One region of the Caballeronia sp. LZ024 genome, then DNA from elsewhere that is predicted to be linked to it. Evidence: riboswitches for the same ligand, from Rfam matches in the RefSeq annotation. Region 1 holds a riboswitch; the other holds the start of a gene.
What was found. Region 1 has a riboswitch for thiamine pyrophosphate ahead of QCE48_RS13630 (FAD-dependent oxidoreductase). Riboswitches for the same ligand answer to the same signal wherever they lie in the genome.
Positions count from the first base shown of each region.

Region 1 (5,876 bases):
ACGGCGGGCGATATGCGTCGCGGGCAGTCGCTCGTGGTGTGGGCGATTCGCGAAGGCCGCCAGTGCGCGCGGTCAGTCGACGCGTTCCTGATGGGACATAGCGAGTTGCCGCGGTAGGTTTGTATCGCTTCTTGCTGAAAGAAAAAGCCGGATCGCCTTTGGGGCGGTCCGGCTTTTTTCATTGCAGCGCAGAGCGCCTTATGCCTCCGCCATCGCCCGCTCGATCTCGATCTTGTAATCGTGAAACATCGCGACCGACTCGCGATGCGCGACGCTCAGCATCGCCGCATTCGGCAGCCGTTCGACGAGCGTGTTGTAGACATGAAGCTCGTTGTCGGCGTCGAGCGCGCTCGTGGCTTCGTCGAGGAACACGAAGTCCGGCTTGTGCAGCAGCACGCGCGCGGCGGCGAGCCGCTGCTGCTCGCCAGGCGACAACACCTTCGCCCAGTGCCCCGACTCGTCCAGCCGGTCGACGTAACCCTCCAGCCTGCACGCGCGCAGCACGTCGCGCGATTCCTCGTCGCTGAACGTGCCGGCCGGCGACGGATAACTCAGCGCCGCCTTCAGCGTGCCGATCGGCAAGTAGCTCTGTTGCGGGATGAACATCATCTTCGCATCGACGGGCGCGTCGATCGTGCCGTCGCCGAACGGCCACAGGCCCGCGAGCGCGCGCATCAGCGTGCTCTTGCCCGACCCCGACGGCCCGTGAACCAGCCAGCGCGACCCCGGCTCGATCGACACATCGGCGACGCGCGCGAGCGGCGTGCCGTTCGGCAGCGCGAGCGAGAGGCCGTTGGTCGTGAGCGCGTTCGTGCTCGTGTAGTGCAGGTTGATGCCGCCGTGCACGGTCGCGGGCGAGATCGCTTCGCGGATATGCGTCGAGCGCATCACGCGCTTGAATTCACGCAGACGATTCACCGTGGCGCGCCATTCGACCAGCGTCGAGTAACTGTTGATGAACCACGAGAACGAATCGCTGACCGTGCCGAACGCCGACGAAATCTGCATGAGCACGCCGAACGAGAACGCGCCGGCGAAGTAGCGGGGCGCGGCGACCATGATCGGGAAGATGATCGCGATCTGCCCGTAGAAGCTCAGCACGAAGGTCATGCGCTTCGTGTACTTCATGATCATCCACCAGTTGTCGCGGATTCGACCGAAGATGGTCTTCGCGTTGGCGGTTTCGGTCGCGATGCCGTCGTAGAACGCGATCTGCTCGGCGTTCTCGCGCACGCGGATCAGGCCGAAACGGAAGTCGGCCTCGACCTTCTGCTGCTGATAATTGATCGACACCAGCGGATGGCCGACCTTCTGGATGATGAGCGAGCCGAGCACCGCATACAGCGCCGCGGCCCAGACCATGTAGCCCGGAATCACGAGCGGCGTGCCGAAGGCGGTCAGCGTGAGCGCGCCGGCGATCGTCCACAGGATCGTGATGAAGGTGACGAGCGTGACGAGCGTCGAAAGCAGGTCGAGCGAGAGGCTCAACGTGGTGGTGGCGAACGATTGGAGGTCGTCGCTGATCCGCTGGTCCGGGTTGTCGGCGAGGCGGTCGCGCTCGATCCGGTAGAACGCGCGGTCGCCGAGCCATTGTTCCAGATACTTGTTGGTGAGCCACTGGCGCCAGCGAAAACCGAGCATCTGCCGCAGATACCGCCCGTACACCGCGAGCAGGATGTACGCGAACGCGAGTCCGGTGAAGATCAGCAGCAGGTGCGGGAAATCGTGGACGTTCTTGGTTTGCAGCGCGTTGTAGAAGTCGGCGTTCCAGCGGTTGAGCCGGACATTGATCCACACGACCGTCATGTTGATCGCGATGATCGCGGCCAGCAGTCCCCACGCGATGCCGCGTTCTTCCGAAACCCAGTAGGGCTTGATCAGGCTCCAGGCCGATACGTTGTCGGCCGCTTGCTGAGCGTTGTCGGGCGTGATGTTGGTCATGAGCTTCCTGATGATGAGCCGGCGTCACGGCCGGTTGTAACGTCGCGCACGAGGCGGCGCGTAATCGGGCCCGTTGCGGTGGATTGCGAAAGCACGGGCCACGCAGATTGTTTCGGCTTTCCCTTAACTGCGGCTTAATCCGGCATCGCGCCGGAATCGCGCCGGAATCGCGCGATCGGGGGAACGAGGCGCGCCCGCGCGCATTCGCGCACAAGTGTTCGCGGCATTGTGCCAGAGTGCCGGATCGCGTGAAAAAACGCGGGAATCCCCGGTTTGCGGCGGCTTCGCGTTTCATGCTTTAATGACCGTCGACGAAACAGGGGTGCTTTGCGCGCGTTTCTGGCAACACGAAACGCGCGACGAGGCTGAGAGAAACCCTTTGCACCCGATCCGGGTAATACCGGCGAGGGAAGTTTCCGGAAAACGCCATCGTTTTTCCAGTCTCTTCCAGCATTCCATCCGCTCTGGGGCCGGCATTGCGCCGCCCCGCCGGTCTCGCCGCTGATTTCGTCCTTTGATTGTGCGTCTGCCGCACTCGACAGAGGGCTCGGGACCGATTTCCCCGTCACTTCCTCGCGTGCCGCAGCTCGTCGCTGAGGAGGCATCGCATCGTGAATACTTTTGTCGACCGGAGTGCTGGCGCGCCACGGGCCGCGCATCGGCCGGACTTTGCCGTCGTCGGCGGCGGGCTGTGCGGACGGCTCGTCGCGTGGCAACTGGCGGGCGCCGGGCATCGGGTCGCGCTCTATGAACGCGGCGACGCGGCCGGCGCGCAGTCGGCGGCGTGGGTCGCGGCGGCGATGCTCGCGCCGCTCGCCGAAGCGGCGAGCGCCGAATTGCTGATCACGGAACTCGGCGTGGCGTCGCTCGAACGCTGGCCGGGGCTCATCGCACAACTGCCGGAGCCGGTCTTTTTCCAGCGCAACGGCACGCTCGTCGTCTGGCATGCCGGCGATCGCGCCGAAGCGCCGCTCTTCGAGCGCCGCCTGCGCGCGAACGCACCCGCTGCGCTCTTCGACGACGGCTTCGTGAAGCTGTCCGGCGCTCAGGTCGCGGCGGCGGAGCCGTCGCTTGGGAGCCGCTTCGCGCAAGGCTGGCTGCTGCCGCACGAAGGGCAACTCGACAACCGTCAGGTCCTGTCCGCGCTGGCCGCGGGACTCGCAGCGCGCGGCGTCGATACGCACTGGAACACGACGCTCGACACGATGCCCGACGCGCGCATCGTGATCGACTGTCGCGGTCTCGGCGGCAAGCCCGCGTGGCCCGCGTTGCGCGGCATCCGCGGCGAGGTCGCGCGCGTGCATGCGCCGGGTATCGGCCTGACGCGGCCGGTGCGCCTGCTGCATCCGCGCTATCCGCTCTACATCGCGCCGAAGGAGCACGATCTCTATGTGATCGGCGCGACGGAAGTGGAGGGCGAGGACATGTCGCCCGTCACCGTGCGCTCCGCGCTTGAACTATTGAGCGCCGCGTTCGCGGTGCATCCGGGTTTCGGCGAGGCGCGCATCCTCGAACTCAACGCCCATTGCCGCCCGACGCTGCCGGATCATCGGCCGGCGATCGTCTGGGACGGGGCGCGGACCTTGCGGGTGAACGGCCTGTACCGGCACGGTTTCATGATCGCGCCGGAAGTCGCCGATACCGCCGCGCAGCTCGCCGAAGCGCTACTCGCGCAGGACGTGAGCGCCCCCGATTCCTTCGACGGCTTCCGCCGCCAGGCGCGCTGGGCCGACCTGCTCCACAGCGAGCACGCGGTGCCCGCACTGTAAACCATCGATATCGCCATGAACATCCACATTAATCAGCGGCCGTTCGACCTTCCCGATTCGGCCACCGTCACCGACGCGCTCGCCGCGTTCGGCGCGAAGCCGCCGTTCGCCGTCGCGCTGAACGGCCAGTTCGTTGCGCGCGCAGAACACGCGTCGAAGGCGCTCGCCACGGGCGACAAGCTCGATGTCGTCGCGCCCGTCGCGGGCGGCTGACTCACACAGGATCGCAACCATGACCACCACCACCAAAATCACGACCGCCGATGCGCTCGTGCTCTACGGCGAGACGTTCCCGAGCCGCGTGCTGCTCGGCACGTCGCGCTATCCGTCGCTGCAGTCGCTCTCGGATTCCATCGATGCCGCGAAGCCCGGCATGGTCACGGTCGCGCTGCGCCGCCAGTCGGCGACCGGCGAGGCGGGCTTCTTCGACGTGCTGAAGCGCCACGGCGTCGCGTTGCTGCCGAACACGGCGGGCTGCCAGAGCGTCGACGAAGTGCTGACCACCGCGCACATGGCGCGCGAAGTCTTCGAGACGCCGTGGATCAAGCTCGAACTGATCGGCGACGACTACACGTTGCAGCCCGATCCGATCGGCCTCGTGGAAGCGGCGGGCAAGCTGGTCCGCGACGGTTTCAAGGTGCTGCCGTACTGCACCGAGGATCTCGTGATCGGGCGGCGGCTGCTCGACGCCGGCTGCGAGGCGCTGATGCCTTGGGGCGCGCCGATCGGCACCGGCAAAGGCGTGACGAATCCTTACGGCCTGCGCACGTTGCGCGAGCGCCTGCCGGACGTGCCGCTGATCGTCGATGCGGGGCTCGGCGTGCCGTCGCATGCGTGTCAGGTGATGGAATGGGGCTTCGACGGCGTGCTGCTCAACACGGCCGTCTCGCAGGCGACCTTTCCGCCGCAGATGGCGCGCGCGTTCGCGCTCGGCGTCGAGGCGGGACGCACCGCCTATCTCGCCGGCCCGATGGCCGAGCGCGACAGCGCCGAGGCGAGCACGCCGGTCGTCGGCATGCCGTTCTGGCATCAGGACGGGAGCGCCGCATGAGCCTGCTGAATCGCGAGATCTTCTGGCCGCCGGCGGACGAACTGACGGAAGTCGCCGAGCGCATCCGCTCGCGTCTCGGCGCGTGGCCGGCGGCGTCGAAGCCTTGGCGCATCTGCCTGACGACGCCCGACGCGCACGGCGCGAACGATCTGATCGTCTTCACCGAGCAGCATGACGCGGACGTCGATCGCCTGCTCGCCGATGGCGCCGCCGTGCTCGAAGCGCACGGCGAACGTGCGGTTCTGCGGCGCGGCGACGAGCGCTTCGTGCTCGAAGGCGAGCGTTCCGACGACTGGCTCGCGGCGCTCGCCGCGTTCCTCGACTGCGACTTCGAGCCGCACGACGCGCTCGTGCTCGCGCTCGCGTGGCGCGCGGGCGACGAGAGCAAAGCCGATGCATGGCCCATCGATTTCGCTACGTTTCCGCGTGTCGGCGACCTGGGCGCCGCGCCTGCGACGCCGTTTCCCGAATGCCCGCCGCGGCTCGGCCTGTATCCGGTGTTGCCGAGCGCGCAATGGGTGGAACGCGTGCTCGATCTCGGCGTGCTGACGGCGCAACTGCGCCGCAAATCCACCGACGCCGACGATCTGAAACGCGAAATCGAAAGTTCGGTGAATGCCGGGCGCAAGCACCAGGCGCAGTTGTTCATCAACGATCACTGGCGCGAGGCGATCGCGGCAGGCGCGTATGGCGTCCATCTGGGCCAGGAAGACGTCCAGACCGCCGATCTCGACGCGATCGCGAACGCCGGCGTGCGGCTCGGCCTTTCGACGCACGGCTATTACGAAATGCTGCGCGCGCTGCATTTCCGGCCGAGCTATCTGGCGCTTGGCGCCGTCTTCCCGACGACGACCAAGGTCATGCCGACCGCGCCGCAAGGCCTCGCGCGGCTGGCACGCTACGTGCGCCTGCTCGACGGCCGCGTACCGCTCGTCGCGATCGGCGGCGTCCACGGCGACGTGCTTCGCGACGTGCTGGCGACCGGCGTGGGCAGCGCGGCAGTCGTGCGCGCGGTGACCGAGGCGCAGGACGTCGCGGCGGCGGTTTCTGCGTTGCAACATGAGTTCGCGAGATAATGTTGAAAATTCGGAAAAATTCGCTAGTCGAAAGGTAGG
Region 1 covers NZ_JARUXL010000001.1:3,028,919-3,034,794, reverse strand. Annotated here, with positions in the region: gene QCE48_RS13640 (glutamate synthase subunit beta) at 1-117, shown strand, start outside; gene QCE48_RS13635 (ABC transporter ATP-binding protein/permease) at 199-1,941, opposite strand; TPP riboswitch at 2,250-2,370, shown strand; gene QCE48_RS13630 (FAD-dependent oxidoreductase) at 2,553-3,710, shown strand; gene thiS (sulfur carrier protein ThiS) at 3,726-3,923, shown strand; gene QCE48_RS13620 (thiazole synthase) at 3,943-4,761, shown strand; gene thiE (thiamine phosphate synthase) at 4,758-5,837, shown strand.

Region 2 (5,876 bases), 2.0 Mb from region 1:
CGGAGCGCAGCGACACGTTGTAGAGCAGGATCGCGGCGAACACGATCCACATCACCGGCCAGAGCGCGAAGACGGCACCGGCGGCGATGGAGTCGAGCGCGAGGCGCAGCGGAAAATGCCAGCCCGCCACCGCGATGACGAGCCCGACGACGAGCCCCGCGAGCGACGCCTGCCACGCGGGGCGGCGCGCCCAGCCGAGCAGCACGAGCACGACGAGGATCGGCAGCGCGGCCACCACGAACGATGCCCCGAGCGAGTTAGCGATGGGCGTGAGCAACTGATGGAACATGTCGCCTCCAGGGTGTCGACTCGGGTCGTTGGCTGTCGAGTCGGGAACAGGCGCGCGTGGAGTGAAGACGTGTTCTGTGCCGTGGCTGTCCTTCGCGCCGAAACGAGCGGCCGGCGCTGTGGATGTCTTTCAGCTTAAGCAGTTGCATAACGCGCAATGACTAAGCATAGAGCGGGGATCGTGCCAGTCAAGGTGAGAATGGACGACCGCGACAACGCGCGCATGCGCTCATTCGCCGCGCAGGTCGGCGGCGAATGGCAGGCGGGTCAACCAGGAAGTCAGGTCTTCGCTTCGACGGTATCGCGTTCGACGACGGGCGCGCTGCGAAATACCCAGATCGTCAGCAGACCGAGAGAGGCGAGCATCCACAACAGGAAAAACGCGAAGGCCATCATGTCCGTCCCCTTCAGGCAAGTGTGCATGCGAGACGCCCGGCAGGCGTGGCGCAGGAACGCGCGCCGCCGCGGCGTATAAGGGAACTTTACATAGCGAAAAACGTGCCAGAACACCGCACGATGGGGCGGAAGCCTTGTGGGCAGAAGGAGGGAGGGTGCCGGACCGGAGCGAGCCGCCAGTGGAATTAAATCGTCAACGAAAAAACGTTACATCGACGATACAACTGCGCGCGGTCGGCCGCTTTTGCGTTACACCAAGGCAACATCAGGTCGCCGCCATAGTCCTGTCAGTGGCTGTGTCCCATGCCGCCGCCGCCATGCCAGCCGCTTCCGCCGCCGTGCCAGCCACCGCCACCGCCATGCCAACCGCCGCCGCCCCCGTGCCAACCTCCGTGGCCGCCCCAGCAGCAGCCTCCACCGCCCCAGTAACCGAAACCGACCGAAATCGCCGGATAGCCGTAACCGTAGTAAGCGGGGTACACGGGATAAGGATAGGTGGGGTAATACGCCGGATAGGTCGAGTACGCAACGGGCGGCTGGGCGACCACATATTGCGTCGTCGTGGCGGCCGTGGCGGGGTCGCCGGATGGCTCCGTCGTGCTTTGCGTGCCGACCGGTACTTCCCGTTGCGTATAAGCCGCGCCGACAACCGGATAAGCGGGATAGGGAGGATAGGCCGAATAGCCGTAAGGACCGACGTAATAACATCCGCTCAATGCGACAGCGCTCGCGAGCGCTGTCAACGAGAGTTTCGGATTCATGATGCTGCTCCTTTCTTGCAACTGCCTTGGGTACTGCTTCGTTCGCGCTGCGTCGAACGGGTCGGCGAAAAGAGCTTGGCGCATCGTCGGCTGCTGGCGTGAGAGAGCGGGGTGCTCGAAGCTGGATTCGGATAGTTTGGTTCATTTTAACGCTGCGGAGCGCGTTCAGATGTCGCGATCCGCAGCGCAAGACTCCGGCTTACTTGCCGACCTGGTTGCCGATCACGCCGCCGACGGCCGCGCCGCCGAGCGTCGACAGCGCGCTGCCGCCGATCACCGCGCCCGCTGCGCCGCCGACGCCCGCCCCGACCGCCGTATCGCGTTGCCGTGTAGTCATGCTGTCGCAGGCGGTAAGGCCGCCGAGCAATGCGACGACGAGAGCAGCAGCGCCGATCTGTTTGATATTTTTCATTTCGACTCTCCAATGTGTTTATCAGGGTGATGCGGCCCGGCGCGTTCGCCTTGGCAGGGTTCCCTTTTTTTATCGGGTGCCGGGCCGCCGCAGAAGACGCGATCTGCGGTGCGTCCTTGCGGCTATTCCTGTCGGAGCCATGCAGCGACTTGCGATACTGCCGGCTCAATCACCATGAAGCAGGAAAGATGCCTGTTCGCCACGTCTCGCGAACGCGCCTTCCGACGCGCTTCGAGGCGATGCTTCAGAAATGAAACAGCCCGTCGCGCATGTCGCGCGACGGGCTGTTTGTGTGCCCGGTTGGTAAACCCGGCACCGGCAACCGCGATCAGGTGCGCTGGTAAATCTCCGCGCCCTTCTTCACGAATTCGATCGCCTTGGTCTGCATGCCTTGCGTGAGCGCTTCCGTATCGGTCACGCCTTGCTTTGCCGCATAGTCGCGCACGTCCTGCGTGATCTTCATCGAGCAGAAGTGCGGGCCGCACATCGAGCAAAAATGCGCGACTTTCGCCGAATCCTTCGGCAGCGTCTCGTCGTGGAATTCGCGGGCCTTGTCCGGATCGAGGCCGAGGTTGAACTGGTCTTCCCAGCGGAACTCGAAGCGCGCCTTGGAGAGCGCGTTGTCGCGCACCTGCGCGCCCGGATGACCCTTCGCCAGATCGGCGGCGTGCGCGGCGAGCTTGTACGTGATGATGCCTTCCTTCACGTCGTCCTTGTTCGGCAGCCCGAGGTGCTCCTTCGGGGTCACGTAGCAGAGCATCGCCGTGCCGAACCAGCCGATCATCGCCGCACCGATGCCCGACGTGATGTGGTCGTAACCCGGCGCGATGTCGGTCGTGAGCGGCCCGAGCGTGTAGAACGGCGCTTCGTCGCACCACTCCAGTTGCAGGTCCATGTTCTCCTTGATGAGCTGCATCGGCACGTGGCCCGGGCCTTCGATCATCACCTGCACGTCGTGCTTCCACGCGATCTGCGTCAGTTCGCCGAGCGTCTTCAGTTCGCCGAGCTGCGCTTCGTCGTTGGCGTCGTAGATCGAGCCGGGACGCAGGCCATCGCCGAGCGAGAAGCTGACGTCGTAGGCCTTCATGATTTCGCAGATGTCCTCGAAGTGCTCGTACAGGAAGCTTTCCTTGTGATGCGCGAGACACCATTTCGCCATGATCGAGCCGCCGCGCGACACGATGCCCGTCATGCGGTTCGCGGTCAGCGGCACATATTGCAGGCGCACACCAGCGTGGATCGTGAAGTAGTCGACGCCTTGTTCCGCCTGCTCGATCAGCGTGTCGCGGAAGATTTCCCAGGTCAGGTCCTCGGCTTTGCCGTTGACCTTTTCAAGCGCCTGATAGATCGGCACCGTGCCGATCGGCACCGGCGAATTGCGGATGATCCATTCGCGCGTCTCGTGGATATGCTTGCCCGTCGAGAGGTCCATGACCGTGTCGCCGCCCCAGCGGATCGCCCAGGTCATCTTGTCGACTTCCTCGCCGATAGAAGATGTGACCGCCGAATTGCCGATGTTCGCGTTGATCTTCACGAGGAAGTTGCGGCCGATGATCATCGGCTCGCTTTCCGGGTGATTGATGTTCGCGGGGATGATCGCGCGGCCGCGCGCCACTTCCTCGCGCACGAACTCGGGTGTGATTTCCTTCAGCGCGTTCTCGCCGAACGCGGCGGCGCCGAACGCCTGGCCCGGATGCTGGCGGCCCATCATCTTCGCGAGTTTTTCGCCGTTCGGGCCGCTCGTCCGCAGCGTTTCGAGATATTCGGCGCGGCGCTGGTTCTCGCGGATCGCGATGTATTCCATTTCCGGCGTGACGATGCCCTGACGCGCGTAGTGCATCTGCGAGACGTTCTTGCCGGGAATCGCGCGGCGCGGATGGCGGTGCAGTCCGGGAAAGCGCAGTTCGGCCGTTTTCGGATCGGCGGCGCGCTCGCGGCCGAAGTCGCTCGACAGGCCGCCAAGGCTTTCCGTGTCGCCGCGCGCTTCGATCCAGCGCTGGCGCAGCGCGGGCAGGCCCGAGCGGATGTCGATTGTCGCGTCCGGGTCGGTGTACGGGCCGGATGTGTCGTAGACGTAGACCGGCGGGTTCTTCTCGCCGCCGAAGCTGTCGGGCGTATCGGACTGGGTGATTTCGCGCATCGGCACGCGGATGTCGGGCTGCGAGCCCGTCACGTAGACCTTGCGCGAATTGGGCAGCGGCGCGATGGCGGCGGCGTCGACGACGGCGTTCTCTGACAGGAACTTCGGGTTGGCATTCATGTGCTGTCTCTCCTGGGGACGGTTTTTCCAGCAAGCCGGCGGACGAACGGACGAACGCCCGGCGGCGACTGATTCAGGAGCTAAACAGGGAGGAACGAGACGGAAGGAGTTGCGGGCTTCGGAGGATGCGGGAGAGTGAGAAGAACCCTGCGCGTTGAAACCCGAACGCTTCCCTGCGCTGGCATTATCCAGATCAGGTTCAAAGGGTATTTCTCACCCACGATACGCGGGCAATCCAGCTTGGACCTTCGACGATGCAAAGTTTTCGACGGATTGCGATGCGCAGCGCAGGACCCCCGCGTTAGCAGCCGCTACGTTACACCGCACCGTGGCGTGTTGGCAACCATCTGTAACACTGCGCTTCGCGCACAGAGCGCTTACTGCATAATGGCGGGCACCGCGTTTTCCGTACTTTCCCTAGTACGCGCGGCGGTCCGTTTTTCGCCCGACATCCTTCCGCACTCCGCCATGTTGTCCTGTCTTGCCCGTCTTGCCGCGACGCCTCGTTCGCATGCGCGTCGTTCTCCGGCTGCCCGTCCCGGCGGTGTATCAGCGGGTCTGTCTGTAATTCTGGCCGAAGCGGAGTGACGGATGCCTGTCACGCAACAGCCACAGCAGCCGCAACCGCCGAAGCTGCCGTCCAGCCTGCCGTTCAATCTTCTCGACCGTTTTCCGTTCCGTTTGCCGCGGACGCAGCAGGGCCGGGTCGCGCTCGCGCTGGCCGTCGTCTATATCGTGTGGGGATCGACGTACATGGCGGTGCATCTGTCGCTCGCGTCGTTTCCGCCGCTGATGCTCTCCGGCCTGCGTAATCTTTTCGCAGGCATCGGGCTTTTTATCTTCGCGGCGCGCAAGAAGCCGATCTGGCCGACGGGCGCCGAAATCCGCAATGCGGCGATCGTCGGGACGCTGCTCGTCGGGTTGTCGAGCGGGATGCTCGCATTCGGCATGCGCACGGTCGAAACGGGAACGGCGGCCGTGATGGTCGCGACGGTGCCGCTTTTCGCGACCGTCATCGCCGCGCTCACGGGCCGCAAGATCGCAAAGGGCGAGTGGGTCGCGGTCGGGCTCGGACTGGTCGGCATCGCGCTCCTGAATCACGGCGACACCTCATCGGGGTCGACGGCCGGCAGCCTCGCCATCCTGTGCGGCGCGGTCTTCTGGGCGGGCGGGGCGCATCTCGCCGGGAAGCTCAAGCTGCCGTCCGATCTCTTCGTGTCGACGGCGCTGCAAATCGGGCTCGGCGGCACGATTTCCACGATCGTCGCCTGGTTGTCGGGGGAGCGGATCGCGAGCATCGGCTTCGTGCCGTTCGCTTCGTTTCTCTATCTGATGCTGATCGGCACGATGGCCGCCTATGTCGCGTATGGCTATCTGATCCGCCACACGAGTCCGATCATCGCGAGCAGTTGCATGTACGTGAATCCGGTCGTCGCGGTGGCGCTCGGTTCGCTGCTGCTCGGCGAAGTCATCACGCGCTGGACGGTCATCGCGACCGTCGTCATCTTGATCAGCGTCGGATTGTCGTTCTGGTTCGACTACCGGCGGCGCGGTCTCGTCTGAGGGCGCCCGCGCGGCGCGTCTGCCGACCGCGACGATGTAAGACATGGGAAATATCGCGTAAGACTTGCCGGGCCCTTTCCAGCGAACCGCACGCCGAACGTCCGGTTCGAGCAAAAACTCTAAATCACGCAAGCGCCTTGTCCCACCGGGCGCGGCGGCCAAGCCGCGCTTCGTCCTCGTCCACAGCGGCACATCA
Region 2 covers NZ_JARUXL010000001.1:1,060,294-1,066,169, forward strand. Annotated here, with positions in the region: gene QCE48_RS04745 (L-lactate permease) at 1-289, opposite strand, end outside; gene QCE48_RS04750 (hypothetical protein) at 568-711, opposite strand; gene QCE48_RS04755 (hypothetical protein) at 972-1,445, opposite strand; gene QCE48_RS04760 (glycine zipper 2TM domain-containing protein) at 1,645-1,857, opposite strand; gene thiC (phosphomethylpyrimidine synthase ThiC) at 2,186-4,117, opposite strand; TPP riboswitch at 4,270-4,425, opposite strand; gene QCE48_RS04770 (EamA family transporter) at 4,709-5,680, shown strand.
Region 2: another riboswitch for thiamine pyrophosphate. It lies ahead of thiC (phosphomethylpyrimidine synthase ThiC); the one in region 1 lies ahead of QCE48_RS13630 (FAD-dependent oxidoreductase).